DNA from 2 places in the Kribbella sp. NBC_00359 genome. Region 2 is predicted to be linked to the other one. Evidence: predicted binding sites of a transcription regulator. Region 2 holds the regulator's gene; the other holds the start of a gene.

Region 1 (11,086 bases), 4.2 Mb from region 2:
CGATCGGCGCGGCCACCGAGGCGGCAAGCGCCGCGCAGGCGGCAGCCGGCGAGCCGATCGCCACGGTGCATCTGTCGTACGGCGACGAGGACGCGAGCGAATATCTGCGGCAACTGTCCGCCGATCACCTCGTGCACGGGTGGGATCTGGCGGCCGCGATCGGCGCCGACCCCCGGATGGAGCCCGAACTGGTCAGTGAGGTGGCCGGCTGGTTCGCGCAACGCGAGGACACCTACCGGTCGTTCGGCATGATCGGCGACCGGCTCCAAGGGTTCACCGACCCCGCGGACGCACTCCTCGGTGCCTTCGGGCGGGATCCGGCCTGGAAGCCCTAGGAGTCCTGCAGGTCGGTCCGCAGGGCACCGACGAAAAGCCCCGCCTCGGCTTCGGTCATGCCGGTTTCGGACACCACCAGGGCGGTCGCCTGGTGGAGTTCGCCGGCTGACTTGAGGGCGCGGGTGCGCTCGGCCAGGTTGGTGCCGGGTCGCCGGACCAGCGGCGTACCGGTGGTGGGCGGGACGTAGCGGCCCAGCCGGATGTCGTCGACCAGTTCCTTGGCCGGCTTGAGGGCGAGACCGGTACGGTCGCGGATCAGCTTCACCGCGTGCACGGTCTTCTTCGTCGTGATCAGGAACCGCACCTGGTCCACGTCATCGGGGGACAGTCTGGCCCGCGCTGCGGCGAGGGCAACATTGTCCGTGTCCTGGCTGCTCTGTCGGCTGAACAATCCCATGCGGGCAATCCTTACAGAACCACTCAACCCGTGAGGACTCGACGCACGTCGTCCCACGCGAGCGCGCCCAGCTCACGATCGGCCTCGGCCGAACCACCGCGCGCCATCCGCTGCCCGGCGGTCTTGGGCTGTTCACCGGGAAGGACGACGCGATGCCCGGCTTCGGGCAACGTCACCACCTGGGTCTCCAGAGCACCACGCGAGGCGGCGATCCGCTCGGCGAACTCCACCGCGGGCCAGACCCTGTCGTCACCGCCCGCCACCAGCAGCACCTCGCGGATGCGTTCCACCGGGATCCGGGCCAGCTCGACGGACGCGTCGTCGTACACCTCGAGGCTCTGCCGGTACCACCCGGTGTAGCTCGGCGGGTCGTCGTCCGCCTTCCAGTCCGGGTCGAACGGCACGAACGGCAGCGGTTCGCCCTGCCACGTCCACGCCGACCGCTGGCGCCCGTCCTCGATGAACCGGCCCCACACGTAGGCGCTCGGAGCGAAGGCGACTACCGCGTCCACGCGCTCGTCGAGCGCACCGAGCAACAGCGCGGCCTCGGCGCCCCACGAGCTGCCCATGACCACCAGGCGATCGTTGCGCTCCGCGAGCTCGTCCAGCGGGAACGACTCCAATGGCACCTCGCTGCCCACGGTCCACCGCGGCGCGAGTACGTCGTACCCCTCGGCCTCGAGGATCCGGACCCGCTCGAGGTCCGGCGTACCGCTGGATCCGTGCAGCAGCAGGACGCCGGTGGCCGTCACCCGACGACGACCTCGACCCGCTGGAACTCCTTGAGCTCCGTGTAGCCGGTGGTGGCCATCGCGCGCTTGAGGGCGCCGACCAGGTTCATCGTGCCGTCCGGGACCCAGGACGGTCCGAACAGGATCTGCTCGAGTGTCCCGGTGACGCCGACCTCGACCCGCTCACCGCGCGGCAGGTCCGCGTGCCAGGCCTCGGCGCCCCAGTGGTACCCGCCGCCCGGCGCGTCGCTCGCGCGGGCCAGCGGCGAACCGACCATCACCGCGTCCGCACCGCACGCGACCGCCTTCGCCACGTCGCCGGACCGTCCGACCGAGCCGTCCGCGATCACGTGCACATAGCGACCGCCGGACTCGTCCATGTAGTCCCGCCGCGCCGCGGCCACGTCGGCCACCGCCGACGCCATCGGCACCGCGACGCCGAGCACCTTCCGCGTCGTGTGCGCCGCGCCACCGCCGAAGCCGACGAGTACGCCGGCCGCACCGGTCCGCATCAAGTGCAGCGCGGCCTGGTGTGTCGCGCAACCGCCGACGATCACCGGTACGTCGAGGTCGTAGATGAACTGCTTCAGGTTGAGCGGCTCGGCCTGACCGGACACGTGCTCGGCGGAGACCGTCGTACCGCGGATGACGAACAGGTCGACGCCCGCGTCCACGACATGCTTGGCGAACTGCTTGGTCCGCTGTGGTGACAACGCACCGGCGACCGTGACACCGGAGTCGCGGATCTCCTGAACCCGCTGGGAGAGCAGCTCGGGCTTGATCGGCGCCGAGTAGATCTCCTGGAGGCGATGCGTCGCCTGCTCGCGGGTGATCGACGTGATCTCCTGGAGCAGACTGGTCGGATCCTCGTACCGGGTCCAGAGACCTTCGAGGTTGAGCACGCCGAGACCGCCGGCCTTGCCGATCGCGATCGCGGTGGCCGGTGACATCACCGAGTCCATCGGCGCGGCCAGGATCGGCAGCTCGAACCGGTACGCGTCGATCTGCCAGGCGACCGAGACCTCCTCGGGGTCACGCGTCCGGCGCGACGGCACGATCGCGATGTCGTCGAACGCGTACGCCTGCCGGCCCCGCTTGGCGCGGCCGATCTCGATCTCGGTCATCTGGTGTTCCTTACCGGTTACAGGCGGTGTCAGCGGCCGGAGTAGTTCGGCGCCTCGACCGTCATCTGGATGTCGTGCGGGTGGGACTCCTGCAGGCCGGCGGAGGTGATGCGGACGAACCGGCCCTTCTCCTGCAGTTCGGGGACGGTCCGGGATCCGCAGTACCACATGGACTGGCGCAGACCGCCGATCAGCTGGTGCGCGACCGCGGACAGCGGGCCCCGGTACGGGACCTGGCCCTCGACGCCCTCGGCGATGAGCTTCTCGTCGCTGCCGACGTCGCTCTGGAAGTAGCGGTCCTTGGAGTACGACTTGCGCAGGCCGCCGGACTGCATCGCGCCGAGCGAGCCCATCCCGCGATAGGCCTTGAACTGCTTGCCGTTGATGAACACCAGGTCGCCCGGCGACTCCTCGCAACCGGCGAGCAGCGACCCGAGCATCACGGTGTCCGCACCGGCCACGAGCGCCTTGGCGATGTCACCGGAGTACTGCAGGCCGCCGTCGCCGATCACCGGCACACCGGCCGGCTTGCAGGCCAGGGACGCCTCGTAGATCGCGGTGACCTGCGGTACGCCGACGCCGGAGACGACCCGCGTCGTACAGATCGAGCCCGGGCCGACGCCGACCTTGACGCCGTCCGCGCCCGCGTCGACCAGTGCCTGGGCGCCGGCGCGGGTCCCGACGTTGCCGCCGACGACGTCGACGCCACGGGTGGCCGGGTCTGCCTTGAGCTTGCGGATGATCTCCAGCTGGGCCTGGGAGTGACCGTGTGCGGTGTCCACCACGAGCACGTCGACGCCGGCCTCGACCAGCGTCATCGCCCGCTTGTAGGCCTCACCGAAGAAGCCGATCGCGCCACCGACCCGCAGCCGTCCGGTCTCGTCCTTGGTGGACAGCGGGAACTGGTCGCGCTTGACGAAGTCCTTCAGCGTGATCAGGCCGGTCAGCTTGCCGGCCTCGTCGACCAGCGGCAGCTTCTCGACCTTGTGCTTGCTGAGCAGTGCCATCGCGTCGTCGGCGGCGATGCCCTGCCTGCCGGTGATCAGCGGCTGCCTGGTCATCACTTCGCGCACCGGGCGGGACATGTCGTTCTCGAACCGCATGTCGCGGTTCGTCACGATGCCGACCAGGACGCCGGCGTTGTCGACCACGGGGACGCCGGAGATCCGGTACTGCGCGCAGAGCGCGTCGGCCTCGCCGATGCTGGCGTCCGGGCCGATGGTGATCGGCTGCGCGATCATGCCGGACTCCGACCGCTTGACCAGGTCGACCTGCTGGGCCTGGTCCTCGATCGAGAGGTTGCGGTGGAGGACGCCGAGGCCGCCCTGGCGGGCCATCGCGATCGCCATCCGGGCCTCGGTGACGGTGTCCATCGCGCTGGACAGCAGCGGGATGTTCACCTCGATGTTGCGGCTGACCCGGGACCGCGTGATGGCCTCGGACGGGATGACGTCGGATTCGTTCGGCTGCAGGAGAACGTCGTCGAAGGTGAGCCCGAGGACGGCGAACTTGTCCGGAACTCCAGTGGCTGTGATGTCCATGGGTAAAACAAGCACCTTTACACGGCGAGAACGGAACCCCATCCTATCCGCGCCCGCTCACGCCCCCGAACCGCCCGTCCACAGGGCCGGTCCGGCCGGGCCTCTGCCCGGCCGGGACCCGGCGCGCCGGCTGGTGAGCCGGCGCGGCGGGATCACTGGAGCGGCTTGTTGACGACGCCGAGGATCTGCAGTACGTCGGCGTCGGCGGTCGAGCCGTGCGCGCGGGCGATCGCCGCGTGCCTGCCCTCGGCGTACAGGCCGGTGGAGTGCTTGCCGGTCGGGTACACGTTCCGGACCGAACCGGTGCTGGTCTGCCCGCTCGAGTGCTTGCCGGCCGCCTGAACGCTCTCGCCGAAGAACTGCTCGGCGGTCTCGTTCTCGAAGGCAGCCCCGGTCGCTGACGGCAGGATCGGCGCGATGACCTTGTCGACCAGTCCACCCAGCGGATCCGGCACGTCAGCGGGCGGCGTGTCGACCGGCGGCTGCTCCTGAGTCGTCCCAGCCGGGTCCGAGCTGGACTGATCGGTACCACTCGTGTCACCCGGCAGCGTGGTGGTGTCCGAGCCCGTGGTGTCACCCTGACTCGTGTCACCGGTCGGCGCAGTCGTCGGGTTCCCGGTCTCGGTGTTGCCGGTCTCGCCGGTGTCCGGCTGGTTCGCCGGCGGTATGGACGGGTCGGTGGTGGTCGGGTCGGTCGGCGGCGGAGTCGTCGGGTCCGTGGTCGCCGGCGGAGTCGTCGGATCCGTCGTGGCCGGTGGTGCCGTCGGGTCAGTGGCCGGCGGGTCGGTCGGCGTGGTAGCCGGCGGGTCCGTCGGGTCGGACGTCGTGGTGTCGTCCGTCTTCTCCGGCGCCTTGGTCGTCTCCGCGGCCGGCGGGTCGACCTTCGTCACCGTCGGCTGCTCGGGGATCTGCGGAATCGCCCGCTGCAGCACGTCCGGCGTGTCCGTCGGCAGCACGGCGGCCGGCGGAATCGGCTCCTCCCGGACCACCCGGTCCTCGGCCGCGATCTTCGCGTCCTGCTTCTGCTTGTAGTCCTTGGCGACCTTGACGATCTTCGTCTTGTCGACCACCGGCATGCCGTCGAGCTGTTCCTTCGGGAAGCTGGTCTGCGGGCGGACCGCGTCGACCATCTTCTCGATGACCTTCTCGTACGGCGAGAGCGGGTCGCCGTTGACCGCGGCGGCCACCCCGGAGACCGACAGCGCGGCCACCGCGGCGACGCCCAGCGCCAGACCGCGCGCCGCCACCTTGCGGGCGAACGGGTCCGTGATCGGGTTCAGCGCGGCGCAACGCGCCAGGAAGCTCTCCGGATCGTCGATCGTCTCCACGGGGAGTTCGTCCTCGACCTCCACCGCCAGCCGCAACTCGGCCAGCAGCGCAACGGCCGGGTCGTGCTCCCCCGCGCTCCGCGCAGGCTCCCCACCAGCGGCCAGCAGGTCGAGCAGTGCGTCATCGGCGTCGATCGCGTCCAGGTCGAAACGGTCAGCCATGATGCCCCTCCCCTGCTCCTCGTCCCTCATGCCCCACATACCCCCTGAGCGTGTTCAACGCTCGATGCTGTGCGACCCTCACCGCCCCCGGTGTCATCCCCAGTGCCCGGCCGGTCTCCTCGGCTGACATCCCCGCTACCACGCGAAGCCGCAGGATCTCGCGTAGCTTCTCGGGCAGTTTGTCCAGTAACCCCATGATGTGCTGGACCTCCGAGCTCCGGACCGCGTGCTCCTCCGGAGTCGGCGACTCGTCCGCGCCGTCCGGCAGGTCCGGCGTCGAAACGTCGGCCACCGCGAACGCACGCTGGGCATCGGCGACCTTGCGGGCCGCGATGCCGTAGACGAAAGCCTCGAAAGGCCTCCCCTCGTCACGGTACCGGCTCAGCGCGCCGAACACCGCGACACAGACTTCCTGGGCGACGTCGTCGACCATGTCCGCGCCGCCGGGATAGGTCCACAGACGGGACCGTACGTAGCGGTGCGCGACAGCGCGCACCCTGGTGAGCAGGTCGTTGAGAGCTGTGCGGTCCCCGTCGCCGGCCAGCGCGGCAAGATCCCTGAGCTCGACCCGGTCGTGGGTGTGCGGTACTTGGACCTCGGTCACCCCTCGCCCCCTCGTGTCGGACCGGTCAGCCTGAAAGATGATATGGCTCTCATCTCTCGTTGCCTAGTGGCAATTCGTGAGCATTTTCAGATTCTGATCACGATCTGTCACTACTCGCCCGTACGGTACTCGGACCGGAGGGTCGGGGTCCGAGTTTGAGACAGCGGGACGTCGCCCCGTGAGACGCTCAGCGCGGTGCGTCGAAGTGGAGGACCGCCGATGCGTGGTCGCCGCCCCAGTCGATCGGGGTCCGGCCGGTCTCCCGCCAGCCCGCACGCCGGTACAGGGTGACGGCCGCACCGCGGTTGTCGACGACCTCGAGCGACAGCCTCCGCCCGAGGTCGGCGGCGGTCTTGACGCAGTGGTCCAGCAGTTGCCGGCCGATGCCCGCACGGGTCGCCTTCGGGTCCACGAACAGCCGCTCCACCGATGCCCCGTCGGCCCCGTTCGCCGTCAGCGACACGTGCCCGACGACCCGGCCGTTGCTCTCAGCAACCCAGCAGCCGAGCCCGTCATCCGGTGTCAGCCACCTGCGCGCGTCGGCAGGCCAATTGATCGGATACCCCGCCAGCTCGTGCACGTCCCGCAGCAGGCCGGCGCAGACGTCCAGGTCCTCGTCGACACGTTCACGAATCGTCGCCACGACGTCATCCCACCAGATCGCCGCGGCGCCGCACCGACCGCCCCGAACAGAACACCGCCCGGCGGGTCCGAAGACCTGCCGGGCGGTGCTTTTCGTTCAGACCTGAGGATCAGTGGCCGTGCCCGTGGCCGTGACCGGCCGCGGCGGGCTCCTCTTCCTCGGGCTTGTCGACCACCAGGGTCTCGGTGGTGAGCAGCAGCGCGGCGATCGAGCCGGCGTTGGCGAGCGCGGACCGGGTCACCTTGACCGGGTCCAGCACGCCCTGGGCCAGCAGGTCGCCGTACTCGCCGGTGGCGGCGTTGAATCCGCTGCCGACCTCCAGCTCCGCAACCTTCGCGGTCACCACGTAGCCCTCGTAGCCGCCGTTCTCGGCGATCCAGCGCAGCGGCTCGACGATGGCCTTACGGACGATCCGGACTCCGGCGAGCTCGTCGCCGTCGAGGTCCAGGCCGTTCTCCAGCACCGAGGCGGCGTGGACGAGAGCGGAGCCGCCACCGGCGACGATGCCCTCCTCGATCGCCGCACGGGTCGCCGACACGGCGTCCTCGATGCGGTGCTTCTTCTCCTTCAGCTCGACCTCGGTGGCCGCGCCGACCTTGATCACGCAGACGCCGCCGGCCAGCTTGGCCAGCCGCTCCTGCAGCTTCTCCCGGTCCCAGTCGGAATCGGTGCGCTCGATCTCGGCCTTGATCTGGTTCACCCGGGCCTCGATGTCGTCGGACTTGCCGGCGCCCTCGACCACGGTGGTGTTGTCCTTGGTGACCACGATCCGGCGCGCGGTGCCGAGCACCTCGAGACCGACCTGGTCCAGCTTGAGGCCGACCTCGGGGGCGACGACCTGCGCGCCGGTGAGCGCGGCCAGGTCCTCCAGCATCGCCTTGCGGCGATCACCGAAGCCCGGCGCCTTGACGGCGACGGAGGTGAAGTTGCCGCGGATCTTGTTCACCACCAGGGTGGACAGCGCCTCGGCCTCGACGTCCTCGGCGATGATCAGCAGCGTCTTGCCGGACTGCACGACCTTCTCCAGCAGCGGCAGCAGGTCCGCGATCGCGGAGATCTTGCCCTGGTTGATCAGGATGTACGGGTCCTCCAGCACCGCTTCGCCGGCCTCGGCGTCGGTGATGAAGTACGGCGAGATGTAGCCCTTGTCGAACTGCATGCCCTCGGTGAACTCGAGCTCGGTACCGAAGGTGTTCGACTCCTCGACGGTGATCACACCGTCCTTGCCGACCTTGTCGAACGCGTCCGCGATCAAGGTGCCGATCTCGGCGTCCCGGGCGGAGATGGTGGCGACGTGGGCCATGTCGCCCTTGTCGTCCACCGGCCGGGCGGTCTCGATCAGCTTGGCCGACACGGCCTCGATGGCCGCCTCGATGCCCTTCTTCAGGCCCATCGGGTTGACCCCGGCGGCGACGGCCCGCAGGCCCTCGTGCACCAGTGCCTGCGCCAGCACCGTCGCGGTGGTGGTGCCGTCACCGGCGATGTCGTTGGTCTTGGTGGCGACCTCCTTGGCCAGCTGCGCACCAAGGTTCTCGAACGGGTCGTCCAGCTCGACCTCACGGGCGACGGTGACACCGTCGTTGGTGATGGTCGGGGCGCCCCACTTCTTGTCCAGGACGACGTAGCGGCCCTTGGGCCCCAGCGTCACCTTCACCGTGTTCGCGAGCTTGTCGACGCCGCGCTCCAGCGCGCGCCGCGCGTTCTCGTCGAACTCGAGGATCTTCGGCATGGAAAAAACCAGTCCCTCTCTGAATGTCTTCGTAGCAGGTTCGGATCCGGTCCCGCTGTGTCATCTCTGACCCGCCCCACCGCCCCGGACAGGTATCAGACCGACTCCGCCCCGGCACCGGTCGTCGGCACCAGGGCGGTGTCAGTCAGGAACAGCGGGCAGGACGCGGAACGTCCCGGCGGATCTGCCGGGGCGCGGACCCACGCCCTGGGGTCGTCACTTGCTGACGACTGCGAGGATGTCGCGGGCGCCCAGGATCAGGTAGTCCTGGCCGTCGTACTTGACCTCGGTGCCGCCGTACTTGGAGTAGATGACCTTGTCACCGACGGCGACGTCCAGCGGGACGCGGTTGCCGTTGTCGTCGATCCGGCCCGGGCCGACAGCGAGGATCTCGCCCTCCTGCGGCTTCTCCTTGGCGGTGTCCGGGATCACCAGGCCGGACTTCGTGGTCTGCTCGGCTTCGAGCGGCGCGACGAGGACGCGGTCCTCGAGCGGCTTGATCGTGACCGACACTTGCTGACCTCCACGGTCGATTTGCTTGTCAGTGGTTCAGACTGGTCGCGCTCCCCTGCCGTCGCGGGGGTCAGAGGCCGGACCGCTGGCACCCTCGGGTGGAGAGTGCCAACACCGAATCTAGGCCGCGATTAGCACTCGGTCAACTCGAGTGCCAGACCTGATCTGCCAGTGGACACACCCTGACCCGGCAGCAACCTCCGGGCGGGTAACCGGCCAGGCACGGAATGTGGTCGAACGCTGGGCCTACCCGGGGTCGGCGTGCGACCGTTCTGTCAACGGCGCACCGCCCCGAGGAGAAGCCATGGCTATCAGCTTCCCGTCTCTGCCCAAGCTGTCCGGCCGGACTGTCGCGGTCCTGGCCGCGGTCGGCGCGCTCGCTGTCGGAGTGGTCGCCGCCGGCGCCGCGAAGGACCAGCCCGCCGGCGCCGGTGCTCCAGCAGCCGGACCGGCACCACAGACCGCGGCAGATCAGGCGACGAGCGCCGCCCGGACCTCCGCCGCTGCCGAAGCGAAGGCCGCGGCCGCCCTCCCGCAGTGCCGCGCGGCGCGGCTCGTACCCGTCAACCGCAGCTGGGGCATCCCGATGCCCTCGATCTACGGCAGCACCAGCACGACCTGCAACCTCATGTACGGCGACGACCCACACCGCGGCTCCACCGTGTACGGCGACCCCGACACCGCCATCCGGGTCCTCCAGCGCAACCTGAACTTCTGCTACGGCTCCAAGCTCGCCGTCGACGGCATCTACGGCAGCAACACCCGCGCGGTGGTGAAACTCGTCCAGCGCAAGCACAAGCTCGTGGCGGACGGCATCTACGGCCCGAAGACCCGCTCCGCCATGAACTGGCGCCTCTACTCCTCCGCCACCCAAAGCTGGAGCAAAGGCTGCTCTAGCCCCCTCTAAGGTTGCGGGGTGACAGTCACCGCGTTGCTTGACGGGCCTGGCGCTGAGGTGCTCGCCGCTGCCTGCGCGGACTACCACCCCGGCCGCGAGCTTCAACTGGTCGAGAAGCTCCGGCGGCGGTACGACGCGTCACTCGTCACTGCTGCTGTCACACAGGCATCGCTGCGCCACCGAGCCGTCGCCAAGTTCGGTGCGGATGCCGCGCGGATGTACTTCACGCCGGACGGTCTGGAGCAGGCCACCCGGACCACTGTCGGTTCACACCGTGCCGCACGCATCGCAATGACGTTGCCGGGTGCCAGCGTGGTCGACCTGGGCTGTGGCATCGGAGGCGATCTCATCAGCGCCGCCCGCGCCGGTCTACGAGTCACTGGTGTCGAACGCGATCCGGAGACCGCGGCCACGGCCCGCGCCAACCTGGCGGCTCTCGATCTGCCCGGTGAGGTTGTCGTCGGTGACGCCGAGTCGGCTGAGCTCACGCCGTACGACGTGGTGTTTGCAGATCCGGCGCGGCGGGCGGATGGCCGGCGCGTGTTCGACCACAACGCCTATTCGCCGCCATGGTCGTTCGTCACTGGGCTCCTGCAGCGGACTGCGTGTGTGAAGGTCGCACCGGGCATCCCGCATGACGCCGTACCCGATGGGGTCGAGGCGGAGTGGGTCAGCGACGCCGGTGAGGTGAAGGAGGCGGCGCTGTGGTCTGGCGCGCTGTACGCCGGTATCGCGCGGCGGGCGACGCTTCTGCCTGGTGGAGTGAGTGTCAGCGACGCACCGGAGGCTGAGAGTGGTCCGGTGGGTCAGTACATCTACGAGCCCGACGGAGCCGTGGTGCGAGCTGGGCTGGTGACCGCTGTGGCTGCCGCGGTCGACGGGTGGTTGCTGGATCCGCGCATCGCCTACGTCACGGCACCGACGCTCGTGCCGACCCCGCTGGCGTCGGCGTACGAGGTGGTGGAGCAGTTGCCGTACAAGGAGAAGGCGCTGCGGTCGTGGGTTCGCGCGCAGGGCATCGGGACGCTGGAGATCAAGAAGCGCGGGGTCGATGTCGATCCGGCCCAGCTGAGGAAGAAG
Region 2 (11,086 bases):
GCGTACTCCCGATGTCGTTCAGCCCCGCCGTGGTCGCGGCTTGGATGGACCGCTGGTCCGTCGGCTGGATCCGGCTCCGGGGCAGCAGAATCACCACGACGATCCCCTGCCCGCGCACCACCTGGGCAACCCGCCCGAGCCCCACCGTTCGCGACCCCGCACCCCGCTCGTCCACCTGACTGGCGATCACATCAGCTTGCGCGGACAGCGAGTCCTGCAACACGTTCTGAGCCGACCGCCGGGCCAGCCCCGCCATCACCACGCCCGCCACGAGCACGGCGATCCCGGCCACCGCCACGCAAGCGACCACGATCCGGGTCGCCAGTGATCCTCGCCCGACCTCGTCTCCTGCGGAGCGGAGATCGTGCGGCACGGACGCCATCAGTCGAGATCCGCGGCGTACCCGACGCCGCGGACGGTGCGGATGGGACTGGACGATCCGAGCTTGGCCCGGAGCTGAGCGATGTGTACGTCGACCGTCCGCGTCCCGGCCGACGCCTGGTATCCCCACACCGAGCTCAGCAACTCATCCCGCTCGAACACCCGCCCTGGCCGCCGGAACAGCTGCGCGAGCAGATCGAACTCGGTCGAGGTCAGACTCACCTCGGCGTCACCGGCCCACGCCCGCCGCCGACTCACATCCACCCGCACCGCCCCCACCGACAGCACGTCCCCGGCAGGTAACGTGCCGGCCGATCGCCGCAGTACGGTCCGCACCCGCGCGGCCAGTTCGCGCGGACTGAACGGCTTGGTGATGTAGTCGTCGGCGCCGAGCTCGAGGCCGAGCAGCCGGTCGACCTCGTCGTCGCGCGCGGTGACGAACAGGACCGGAGTCCAGTCCCCCGCCGCGCGCATCGTGCGGCAGATGTCCGTGCCGTCGCGCCCCGGCAACCCGATGTCGAGGATCACTGCGACGGGGTGCAGTCGGCGCCAAGCGGCCAGCGCGGCCTCGCCGTCGGACTCGACCTGTACGCCGAACCCGTCACGCCGCAGGTACAGCGCGATCACCTCGGCGATCGCCGCCTCGTCCTCCACGACCAGGACCAGCCCGCGAGCGGCTGCGGTCATCATCTGCTCCTGGAGTGCCTGCTCAGGGTGAGCCGTCTGCTGCCAGCTCGCCATCGATCGCGTCCAGGGTAGACCCGATCCCCGCCAACTCCTGCTCCGGCGACCCCACCTGCTGAGTGGCCGTCGGAGCAGGAGCGGGCTGTCCGGTTCCCTGCTGCCCGAACTGCTCGGCGGAGTTCCCACACGACGACAGTCCGATCACCATCGCCGCCGTACCCGCGAGCACGACCAGTATTTTGCGCATCACTTCGCGACCTGGCAGTGCTGGGACTTGAAGGTCTCGAGCTTCGTCTTCATCGTGCCGAGCTGGGTGAGCCGCTCGGACCGGCGATCGGCCCGCTTCTGGAGCTGGGCGGCGATCTTCTCGTGCCCCTTGGCCTTCTGCTTCTCGGCGCGCGCCTTCAGCCACGCGACCGAACCCTTCACGTCCGCGCCGCCGCTGATCCGCTTCGCCAGCTTGTCGCGGCGCTCGATCAGCTTCGGCAGCTTCTCGGCGCACAGCCGCTGCGACTCCTCCGGGCTGAGCGTGACCTGCTTGTACGTCGGAGTCGGCGTCGGACTCGGATCGGCCGACGCGACCGTCGTACTTCCGACCAGACCGCCCACCAGTAGGACGGCCGACGTACCCACCGCCACCGTGCCGCGCACAGACCTGCGCATCTCTGCACTCCTCGTTCTCGGTCAACCTGACAAGAACGACTCTCCCCGAACCCCGTTCGAGGACCATCGGCGCAATGTTCGGGCTCTGTAAGGATCAGTCCGCGCGGTCGATGGTCGCGGCGAGCAGGCCTGGGAAGGCCCGGTCGAATTCCGGGCGCCGGAGGCGGTTGAGGCGGCGGGTGCCCTCGTCGCGTTGCTCGATCAGGCCGGCGGCGCGCAGTACGGCGAAGTGGTGGCTGCGGGTCCCCTTCGTCACGGGCAGGTCGAAGGTGCCGCAGGCGCGGGTCCAGTCGTCGTGCCCGGCCAGGTCACGCAGGATCGACCGGCGGACCGGGTCGGCGAGCGCGTCGAGCGCCGCCTGCAACGGCACCTCGGCCGGGTCGGCGTGGCTGAGCGAGCGCGTTCGGGCGGAGTCCACAGCCATAAGAGCTCGATCCTCGTCGCACAGTAATGTTCGGTTGCTGTCTAACAGTCTAGGTCGTCTCTGGCCTGCGGACCGCGCGCGGTCAGGTCCAGCGCGAGCGCGCGAGGAGCGCGGCAGCCGCGGCGACCCCGGCCGTCGAGGTACGCAAGACGGTGTCGCCGAGCCGGACCGGCTCGACCCCGAAGGCGGTCAGCTCGTCCGGGGCAATGCCACCCTCGGGGCCGATCACGATCACGACGTCGCCGTCATCAGGTACGTCGAGGGCAGCGAGCGGGACTGTGGCTTCCTCGTGCAGCACGACGGGCAAAGCGGCGTCGGCGAGCAACTGCGCGACCTCGGCGGTGGAGGCGATCGGCGCGACCTCGGCGAACCACGACCGCCGCGACTGCTTGCTCGCCTCGAATGCCCACGCCTGCCACTTCGCGAGCGTCTTGGCGATCCGCTCCGGGTTGGCGCGGAACTGACTCCGCTCCGCGTTCCACGGCACGATCACATCGGCGCCCACCTCGGTGAGCATCTCCACCGCAAGCTCGGCCCGCTCCCCCTTGGGCACCGCCTGCACCACAACCACCCGCGGCCGCGCCGCTGGCACACTTCCGCGCTCATCCACGGCCACGGTCACACCAGCCTTGCCCGCAGCAACCACCGGCCCCTCGGCCCAGGCCCCGCGCCCATCGGTCAGCCGAACCCGCTCACCGGGCCCGATCCGCCGAACCACAGCCGCATGCCGGCCTTCGGTTCCCTCCAGGGTCAGCTCGTCGCCGTCCAGCCTCTCGGCGAAGAAGACCGCGACTCCCATCTAGTGGGCGCCGAAGGCGTCGCGGAGGCGGCCGAAGACGCCTTTGTGGGTGGCTTGGACGTGGCCTTGCGGGCGCTCCTCGCCACGGGACTCGGCGAGTTGCCGGAGCAGGTCGGCCTGGGAGTCGTCGAGCTTGGTCGGGGTCTCGACGATCACCTGGACGATCAGGTCGCCGCGCCCCGCGTGCCGCAGCCGCGGGACACCGCGGGCCGTGAGCGTCTGCGCGGTGCCGGACTGCGTGCCCGGCCGGATCTCCAGCGGGGTCGTCTCGCCTTCGAGGGTCGGCAGGTCGATCGTGGTGCCGAGCGCCGCCGCCGTCATCGGCAGCGTGACGGTGCAGTGCAGGTCGTCGCCGTTGCGGGTGAAGATGTCGTGCGGTTCGACCTCGATCTCGACGTACAGGTCGCCGGCCGGGCCACCACCGGGGCCGACCTCGCCCTGGCCGGACAGCTGCACCCGGGTGCCGCTGTCGACGCCGCCGGGGATCTTCACGGTGACGGTACGGCGGGACCGGACGCGACCGTCGCCGGAGCATTCGACGCACGGATTCGGGATGGTTGTGCCGTAGCCGCGGCAGTTCGGGCAGGGCCGCATGGTCCGCACCTCACCGAGGAACGACCGCTGCGTGTGGGTGACCTCGCCCCGGCCGTGGCAGATCTCGCAGGTGACCGGCTCGGACCCGGCCGCCGCGCCGGACCCCGAACAGGTCGGGCACAGGACGGCGGTGTCGACCTTGAGCTCCCGGGTCGTCCCGAACGCCGCCTCGGCGAGGTCGATCCGCAGCGGGATCAGCGCGTCCTGGCCACGCCGGGTCCGCGGCCGCGGCCCGCGGGTCGCCCCGCCGGTCTGGCCGAAGAAGGCGTCCATGATGTCGGTGAAGGTGAAGGCCTGACCGAACCCACCGGCCCCGCCGCCCGCGCCGGCGGTCGCGAACGGATCACCACCGAGATCGTGCATCTGCCGCTTCTGCGGGTCGCTCAGCACCTGGAACGCGCGGCCGATCTCCTGGAACTTGTGGTGCGCGTCCTCGGAGTCGTTCACGTCCGGGTGGTACTGGCGCGCCAGCTTGCGGTACGCCTTCTTGATCTCGTCCGCTGAGGCGTCACGGCTGACGCCCAGGACGGCGTAGTAATCGGTGCTCATACTCCAGACCAGGGGTTGATAGCGATAGTCATGAGTCAGCCAGGATCTGGCTGACGTAACGCGCGACGGCGCGGACGGCGCCCATCGTGCTCGGATAGTCCATGTGGGTCGGGCCGACGATGCCGAGCGTGGCCAGCGCCTCCGACTTGGACCCGTACCCGGTCGCGACCACCGAGGTGGTGGCCAGTTCCTCGTACGGGTTCTCGTGCCCGATGCGGACCGTCAGGGTCTGCGGGTTGGTCGCCTCGCCGAGCAGCTTGAGCAGGATGACGTGCTCCTCCAGCGCCTCCAGCACCGGCTTCACGTTGCGCTCGAAGTCGTCGCCGTACCGGGTCAGGTTGGCCGCGCCGCCGACCGCGATCCGCTGCTCGCCGCCCTCGTCGGTGAACGCTTCCATCAGGGTGGTCACGATCGCCGCCACCAGGTGGCGGTCGGACGGGGCGAACGTCTCGCTGACCTGGGCCAGCGACGTCGTCGCGTCGGTCAGCCGCTGACCGGCGAGCACCGTGTTCAGCCGGGACCGCAGGTCCGCGATCAGTTGCTCATCGACGTCGTGCGGTGGCTCGACGATCCGCTGCTCGACCCGGCCGGTGCTGGTGATCAGGACCAGCAGCAGCCGGCGCGGGGTCATCGTGACGACCTCGATGTGCCGGACGCTCGACCGGTTGAGCGACGGATACTGCACGATCGCGACCTGGCGGGTGATCTGCGCGAGCAGCCGGACGGTACGGCGGACGACGTCGTCCAGGTCGACCGCACCGGCCAGGAAGGACGTGATCGCCTTCTTCTCCGCCGGGGACAGCGTCTTGACCGTGCTCAGCTTGTCCACGAACAGCCGGTACCCGGCGTCGGTCGGGATCCGGCCGGCGCTGGTGTGCGGCTGGGTGATGTACCCCTCCTCCTCCAGCGCGGCCATGTCGTTGCGCACGGTCGCCGGCGACACCCCGAGGTTGTGCCGATCGACCAGCGTTTTGGAGCCGACCGGCTCGTGGGTCGCCACGTAGTCCTCGACGATGGCGCGCAGTACATCCAGCTTGCGGTCGTCCAGCACGCGCACCACCCTCTCTCGGCGTCGACCCTTGGCACTCCAGCGCTCAGAGTGCCAGTCTACCGAGCCGTAGTAGCTCGCACCGACGCGTTGCGGCGTGGGACGGGTCTCAGGCGGACTCGGGCGACGCCCCCAACGGTACGGCGGCCGGGCGGTCGACCGTGCTCGCGACGTCCACCGGCTGGTCCTGGGCGGCCGCTTCGAGGAGTGACTCGAGTACGTCGAGCACGTGGTAGGCCAGTGCGCCGTCGGCCCGGTGTGGCTCGCCGGTGCGCAGCGCACGCGCCATGTCCGCGACCCCGACTCCCCGGCCGGCTCCGGCGTACCCACCGCTGACCGGGACCTCGGTCCAGTCACGGTTCGTGGCCGTGGCGATCTCCACCGTGCCGTCGAAGCCGTTCGGGTCCGGCACCGACACACTGCCCTCGGTCCCGTGCACCTCGATCCGCGGCAACCGCGTGGCCCAGATGTCGAACGACATGAACACAGTGGTCAATGCACCCGACTCGTGCTCCAGTACGCCGGTCACGTGCGTCGGCACCTGGACCGGGAAGGTCTCGCCGGCCCGCGGACCGGTGTGGATCTTGCGCTCCTCCTTCGACCGACCGCTCCGCGCGGTGACCCGCCGTACCGGACCGAGCAGGGTGACCAGGCTGGTGATGTAGTACGGACCCATGTCGAGGACCGGACCGCCACCGGGCTGGTAGTAGAACTCCGGCGCCGGGTGCCACAGCTCGTGTCCAGGCGTGACGAAGGACGCGCTCGCGGCATGCGGTACGCCGATGTCGCCGCGGTCGATCACCGCCCGCGCGGTCTGGGTGCCGGTGCCGAGCACGGTGTCCGGCGCGCAACCGACGCGCAGGTTGTTGGCAGCGGCGTACTTCAGGAGGGGCTCGGCCGCGGCACGGTCCACGGCCAGCGGCTTCTCGCCGTACACGTGCTTGCCGGCTTCGAGCGCGGCCTGGTGCACCGGCGCGTGGGCGGCGGGGATGGTCAGGTTGAGCACGATGTCGACGTCGTCCGCGGCGTACAGCTCCTGCGGCGACAGCGCGCGGATGCCCGGGTTCTTGTCGGCGATCGCCTGGGCGCGGCTGATGTCCAGGTCGGCGACCGCGACCACGTCGACGCCCGGCAGCTTCGCCAGGTGGTCCAGGTAGGTGCCGGAGATGACTCCGGTGCCGACGATGCCGATGCCCGTCACTTGCTCGCCCACAGCAGCCCCCGCTCGATGATCGTGCGCACTTCGGGCACCTCGAGGTCGTCCAGCTTGTGGCCGACGGTGCAGACGAAGACCTTGCCCTCGCCCCAGGTCCGGGTCCAGACGGCCGGCATCACCGCGCCCTCGATCCACGGGTAGTCCGGGTGCGACTGGAACGTCGTGGTCGCGAGCACGGTGTCCGTCGGGTCGTAGTGGATGTAGTACTGCTCGGTGTGGACGTCGAAGTGGCTGATGCCCTCGACGATCGGGTGCTCGGCGACCACGTCGACGCGGTAGTCGGTGAAGCCGTGCGGGTGCGAGATGAACTGCCCGCCGACGATGAAGTTGTAGTCCGCGCTGTTCCGGAACGAGTCCGCGATGCCGCCGTGCCAGCCGGCCAGACCGGTGCCGTTCCGGATCGCCGCGTCCAGGCCCTTGACGTGCTCGGCGGGGATCTCGCTCATGGTGACGCACTGCAGCACCAGGTCGACACCGTCCAGGTTCAGGTAGCTCTCGGTCGTGTCCGAGACGGTGACCTCGTAGCCGTTCTCCCGCAGGAACGGGATGAACAGGTCGGTCGCCTCGACCGGGGAGTGACCTTCCCAGCCGCCCCGGACCACCAGTGCACGTCGTGTCGTCAAAACGTCCGCCCTTCGAAAGTTTTCGGAGCAGCGCCGAAAATTGCGAGCCGCCACCGTGACAGTAAGCCCGTCCCGGGCCGCCTTCAAGTCCGATTCCGTCACCTGGATCATCGGCAAGTACTGTCGGCGCCATGAGTGAGTGGGTCGAGGTCGGGGATCGGTGCTGGGTCCGGCGGTACGACGAATGGGACCTGAACGTCGGCCTGGTCGCGGGGACCGACGGCGCACTGCTGATCGACACCCGGGCCACGACCGAGCAGGCCGAGGAACTCCGTGACCATGTCCGGGAGGCGACCGACGTACCGGTGCGCTGGGTCGTCAACACGCACGCTCACTTCGACCACGTCGTCGGCAACAGCGTGTTCGACCAGGCCGAGGTCATCGCGCACGAGAACACCGCCGCTGCCGCCAAGCTGACGGCCACCACCTTCTCCGTCGCGAAGGTCGTCGACCTCGGTGATCGCCGGGTCGAGCTCCTGCATCTGGGCAACGGACACACCGACGGCGACGTGGTGGTCGTCGTACCGGATGTGGACGTGTTCTTCGTCGGCGATCTCGTCGAGGAGTCCGCACCTCCGTCGTACGGCGACGATTCCTTTCCACTCGAATGGCCCGAAACGCTCGACCGCGTGATCGGCCTGTTGTCGGACACCGCGAAAGTCGTTCCAGGACATGGCGCCGTCGTGGATGCGGAGTTCGTCCGCACCCAGGCCGGTGATCTGGGGACGGTCGCCAACACCATCTCAGGGCTCCATTACGCCGGCACCTCGCTCGACGACGCACTGAAGCACACCGACGACTGGCCCTGGCCGCTCGAGAAACTGCAGGTCGCGATCAAGCGTGGTTACGAGGTTCTCGGCACCCCGCGCCGACCGACGCTGCCACTGCTCGGTCCGAGCTGATGGCCTGAAGGCGCATTGTTGTAGTTGTCCGTTGACAGGACGTCACGTCGTACCGCACGTTGTTCCGAAGCGGAACGTCCTCGACGGATCGGGTGGTGGGGCCAATGACCACGACAGAGCAGACCGTTCACTCCGATGGGCGGGTCGAGCTGAGCGATCAGGACGCGATCGCGAACAGCCCGTACGCCAACGCCGAACTCGCGCCGACCCGGCTGCCCGAGCGGACCTGGACGACGTACAACTACGCCGCCCTGTGGATGGGGATGGCGCACAACATCCCGAGCTATCTGCTGGCGGCCGGCCTGGTCGCGCTCGGGATGAACTGGCTGCAGGCGTTCCTCACGATCACCCTGGGGAACCTGATCGTCCTGGTCCCGCTGCTGCTGAACAGTCATGCGGGGACGAAGTACGGCATCCCGTTCCCGGTCTTCGCGCGCGCCTTCTACGGCGTCCGCGGCGCGAACTTCCCGGCCTTGCTGCGGGCCTTCATCGCCTGCGGCTGGTTCGGCATCCAGACCTGGATCGGCGGGCAGGCCATCTACGTGATCGTCGGTGAGCTGTTCGGCAAGGGCTGGACCGACGCGTCCGCGATCGGCGGCCACCCGTGGACGATGTGGCTCAGCTTCGCGTTCTTCTGGGTGCTCCAGATGGGGCTGATCTGGCGTGGCATCGAGGGCCTCCGACGGTTCGAGAACTGGGCGGCGCCGCTGGTCACGGTCGCGTTCCTGGCGCTGATGATCGCGATCCTGGTCAAGGCCGGCGGGCTCGGCCCGATCCTGGACCAGCCGTCGAAACTCGGCTGGGGCAGTGACTTCTGGAAGATCTTCCCGCCGGCGCTGATGGGCATGATCGCGTTCTGGGCGACGCTGTCGCTGAACATGCCGGACTTCACCCGGTTCGGGAAGGGCCAGCGGCAGCAGGTCTGGGGCCAGATCATCGGCCTGCCGACGACGATGTCGTTCATCGCGCTGGTCTCGATCATCACCACGTCGGGCACGGTGCTGGTCTACGGTACGGCGATCTGGGACCCGGTCGAGCTGACCCGCCGGTTCGAGAACCCGCTGGTCGTGACGATCGGCCTGATCATGGCGATCCTCGCGACGATGTCGTGCAACGTGGCCGCCAACGTCGTCAGCCCGTCGTACGACTTCGCCAACGCGCTCCCCCGGTGGCTGAACTTCCGCACTGCGGGCCTGGTCACCGGCGTGGTCGGCATCGTGATCCAGCCGTGGCGCCTGATCTCGGATCCGTCCATCTACATCTTCGTCTGGCTCTCCTTCTACGGCGGTCTGCTCGCGTCGGTCGCGGGCGTACTGATCGCGGGGTACTGGCTGATCGACCGGACCAACCTGTTCCTCGCCGACCTCTACCTGCCCGACGGCCGCTACTGGTACTCCGCCGGCTGGAACTGGCGAGGCGTCGTCGCCACCCTGCTCGGCTCGCTGCTGGCCGTCGGCGGCGCGTACTCGAACCCTGGCGCCGGCCCGTTCCCGCAGGACGGCCTGATCCCGTTCCTCAAGCCGCTGTACGACTACTCGTGGGCGGTCGGTCTGGTCGTCGGCTTCCTCACCTACCTGGTCCTCACCATCACCGCACCGAGCCGTCAGGCCACCGCGACGCACGCCGCTCCCACGTTCTAGTCCGTCCACCGCATACGGTTGTGCGGTGGCTGATCGGTATGGGAACGACGTACTCAGTGGGGATTGGCGCAAGCCCAAGAACGGGCGGACCGTCGAGGTGGAGATCGAGAAGGGGATGGTCGTCGAGGAGCCGAGTTCGGGGTTCGTCGGTGCGATCGTGCGCTGGGAGCACGGGGTCGTCGATCTCGAGGACCGGTTCGGCAAGATCAAGACGTACCCGCTCGGTCCGGGGTTCTGGCTGGACGGCAAGCCGGTCAGCCTGAAGGCGCCGAAGAAGGCCGGGCCGGCGAAGAAGATCCGGACAGCGTCCGGCTCGGTCGCCGTCGACAACGTCCGGGCCAAGGTGGCCCGGGCCAGCCGCATCTACGTCGAGGGCCGGCACGACGCCGAACTGGTCGAGCGGGTCTGGGGCGACGACCTGCGGATCGAGGGCGTCGTGGTCGAGTACCTCGAGGGCGTCGACGACCTGCCCGGGATCGTGAACCGGTTCCAGCCCGGTCCCGGCCGCCGGCTCGGCGTCCTGGTGGACCACCTGGTCGAGGGCTCGAAGGAATCGAGGATCGCGGCCCAGGTCACCGACCGCCACGTGCTCGTGGTCGGGCACCCGTTCATCGACATCTGGGAAGCGGTCAAGCCGTCATCGGTCGGGATCAAGGCGTGGCCGAAGATCCCGCACGGGCAGGACTGGAAGAAGGGCGTGCTGCAGGCGTTCGGCTGGCCGGCCACCGATCAGGCCGACGTGGCCGCGGCCTGGAAGCACATCCTGTCGAAGGTGAACAGCTTCGCCGATCTCGACCCGGCGCTGCTCGGCCGGGTCGAGGAACTCATCGATTTCGTGACGCTGGACTGATCTCCGGCATCCGGTCCTCGATCCAGGACTGGATCCGCCGCCGTGCGCGCCGGACGTACCAGGTGACCACGCCGAGCGCCGCGGCGACCGCGAGTACCGCACCGGCCAGCACCGCGAGGACGATCCGTACGGCGGCCACGTCGACGATCCCGGCGACGACGAGGAGCACCACGCCGGCCCCAAAAGTTGCCAACGGCAACCACGGCTCGAACAGCAGCGGCCGCTGCGCCGGGCTCAGCTTCACCCCCCGCACCATCCGTTCCCAGGCGGTCTGCCGGGCCGGCTCGGTGAACCAGCGGGCGCAGCGCAGCAGCCATGACTCGGGCTGGTGCTTGCGGCCGGCCGCCGCCTTGACCCAGCCGCCGACCTGCGGCCCGAGGCCGCCGGAGACCGCCACCATCCGGTCGGCCAGACCCTTCGTGGTCGCCCGGCCCTCGACCGAACCGTTGAGTTCGTCCCGCATCGTCACCAGCGCGCCCAGGCCGGCGTCGGCCGGGAAGTCTTCGGCCAGCCGCTGGATGCATTCGGTGACGGTCTGGATCTTCCAGTCCTCGGCCTCCAGCACCTGCCGCTGGGTCTCGCGGATCCAGTCCGCGTCGGCGCCGAGCATCGCGCCGAGATGGGCGACACAGTGCAACCGGCCCATCAGCCAGTCCCACCGCCGCCAGTCCGCCGCACCGAACGCGCCGAAGTGCCCGACCTGCGTCCCGTAC

The links. The regulator HrcA, encoded in region 2, represses chaperone genes, less so after heat shock. The targets are predictions, from matches to a motif close to TTGGCACTCGNNNNNNNCGAGTGCCAA.
Region 1: a site for HrcA is predicted at 9,240-9,266, ahead of groES (co-chaperone GroES). Genes of this name have one in related genera too.

The regions. Positions count from the first base shown of each region.
Region 1 covers NZ_CP107975.1:3,876,188-3,887,273, reverse strand. Annotated here, with positions in the region: gene OG876_RS19095 (TIGR03086 family metal-binding protein) at 1-335, shown strand, start outside; gene OG876_RS19090 (hypothetical protein) at 332-733, opposite strand; gene OG876_RS19085 (alpha/beta fold hydrolase) at 757-1,485, opposite strand; gene OG876_RS19080 (GuaB3 family IMP dehydrogenase-related protein) at 1,482-2,588, opposite strand; gene guaB (IMP dehydrogenase) at 2,618-4,129, opposite strand; gene OG876_RS19070 (hypothetical protein) at 4,282-5,619, opposite strand; gene shbA (RNA polymerase sigma factor ShbA) at 5,612-6,223, opposite strand; gene OG876_RS19060 (GNAT family N-acetyltransferase) at 6,411-6,866, opposite strand; gene groL (chaperonin GroEL) at 6,976-8,595, opposite strand; gene groES (co-chaperone GroES) at 8,812-9,108, opposite strand; gene OG876_RS19045 (peptidoglycan-binding domain-containing protein) at 9,413-10,015, shown strand; gene OG876_RS19040 (class I SAM-dependent methyltransferase) at 10,025-11,086, shown strand, end outside.
Region 2 covers NZ_CP107975.1:8,714,988-8,726,073, forward strand. Annotated here, with positions in the region: gene OG876_RS42015 (sensor histidine kinase) at 1-382, opposite strand, end outside; gene OG876_RS42020 (response regulator transcription factor) at 382-1,122, opposite strand; gene OG876_RS42025 (hypothetical protein) at 1,091-1,312, opposite strand; gene OG876_RS42030 (hypothetical protein) at 1,312-1,728, opposite strand; gene OG876_RS42035 (ArsR/SmtB family transcription factor) at 1,823-2,152, opposite strand; gene OG876_RS42040 (16S rRNA (uracil(1498)-N(3))-methyltransferase) at 2,235-2,951, opposite strand; gene dnaJ (molecular chaperone DnaJ) at 2,952-4,094, opposite strand; gene hrcA (heat-inducible transcriptional repressor HrcA) at 4,123-5,145, opposite strand; gene OG876_RS42055 (Gfo/Idh/MocA family protein) at 5,252-6,355, opposite strand; gene OG876_RS42060 (ThuA domain-containing protein) at 6,340-6,981, opposite strand; gene OG876_RS42065 (MBL fold metallo-hydrolase) at 7,113-7,883, shown strand; gene OG876_RS42070 (NCS1 family nucleobase:cation symporter-1) at 7,988-9,523, shown strand; gene OG876_RS42075 (DUF3097 domain-containing protein) at 9,549-10,373, shown strand; gene OG876_RS42080 (DUF3376 domain-containing protein) at 10,348-11,086, opposite strand, start outside.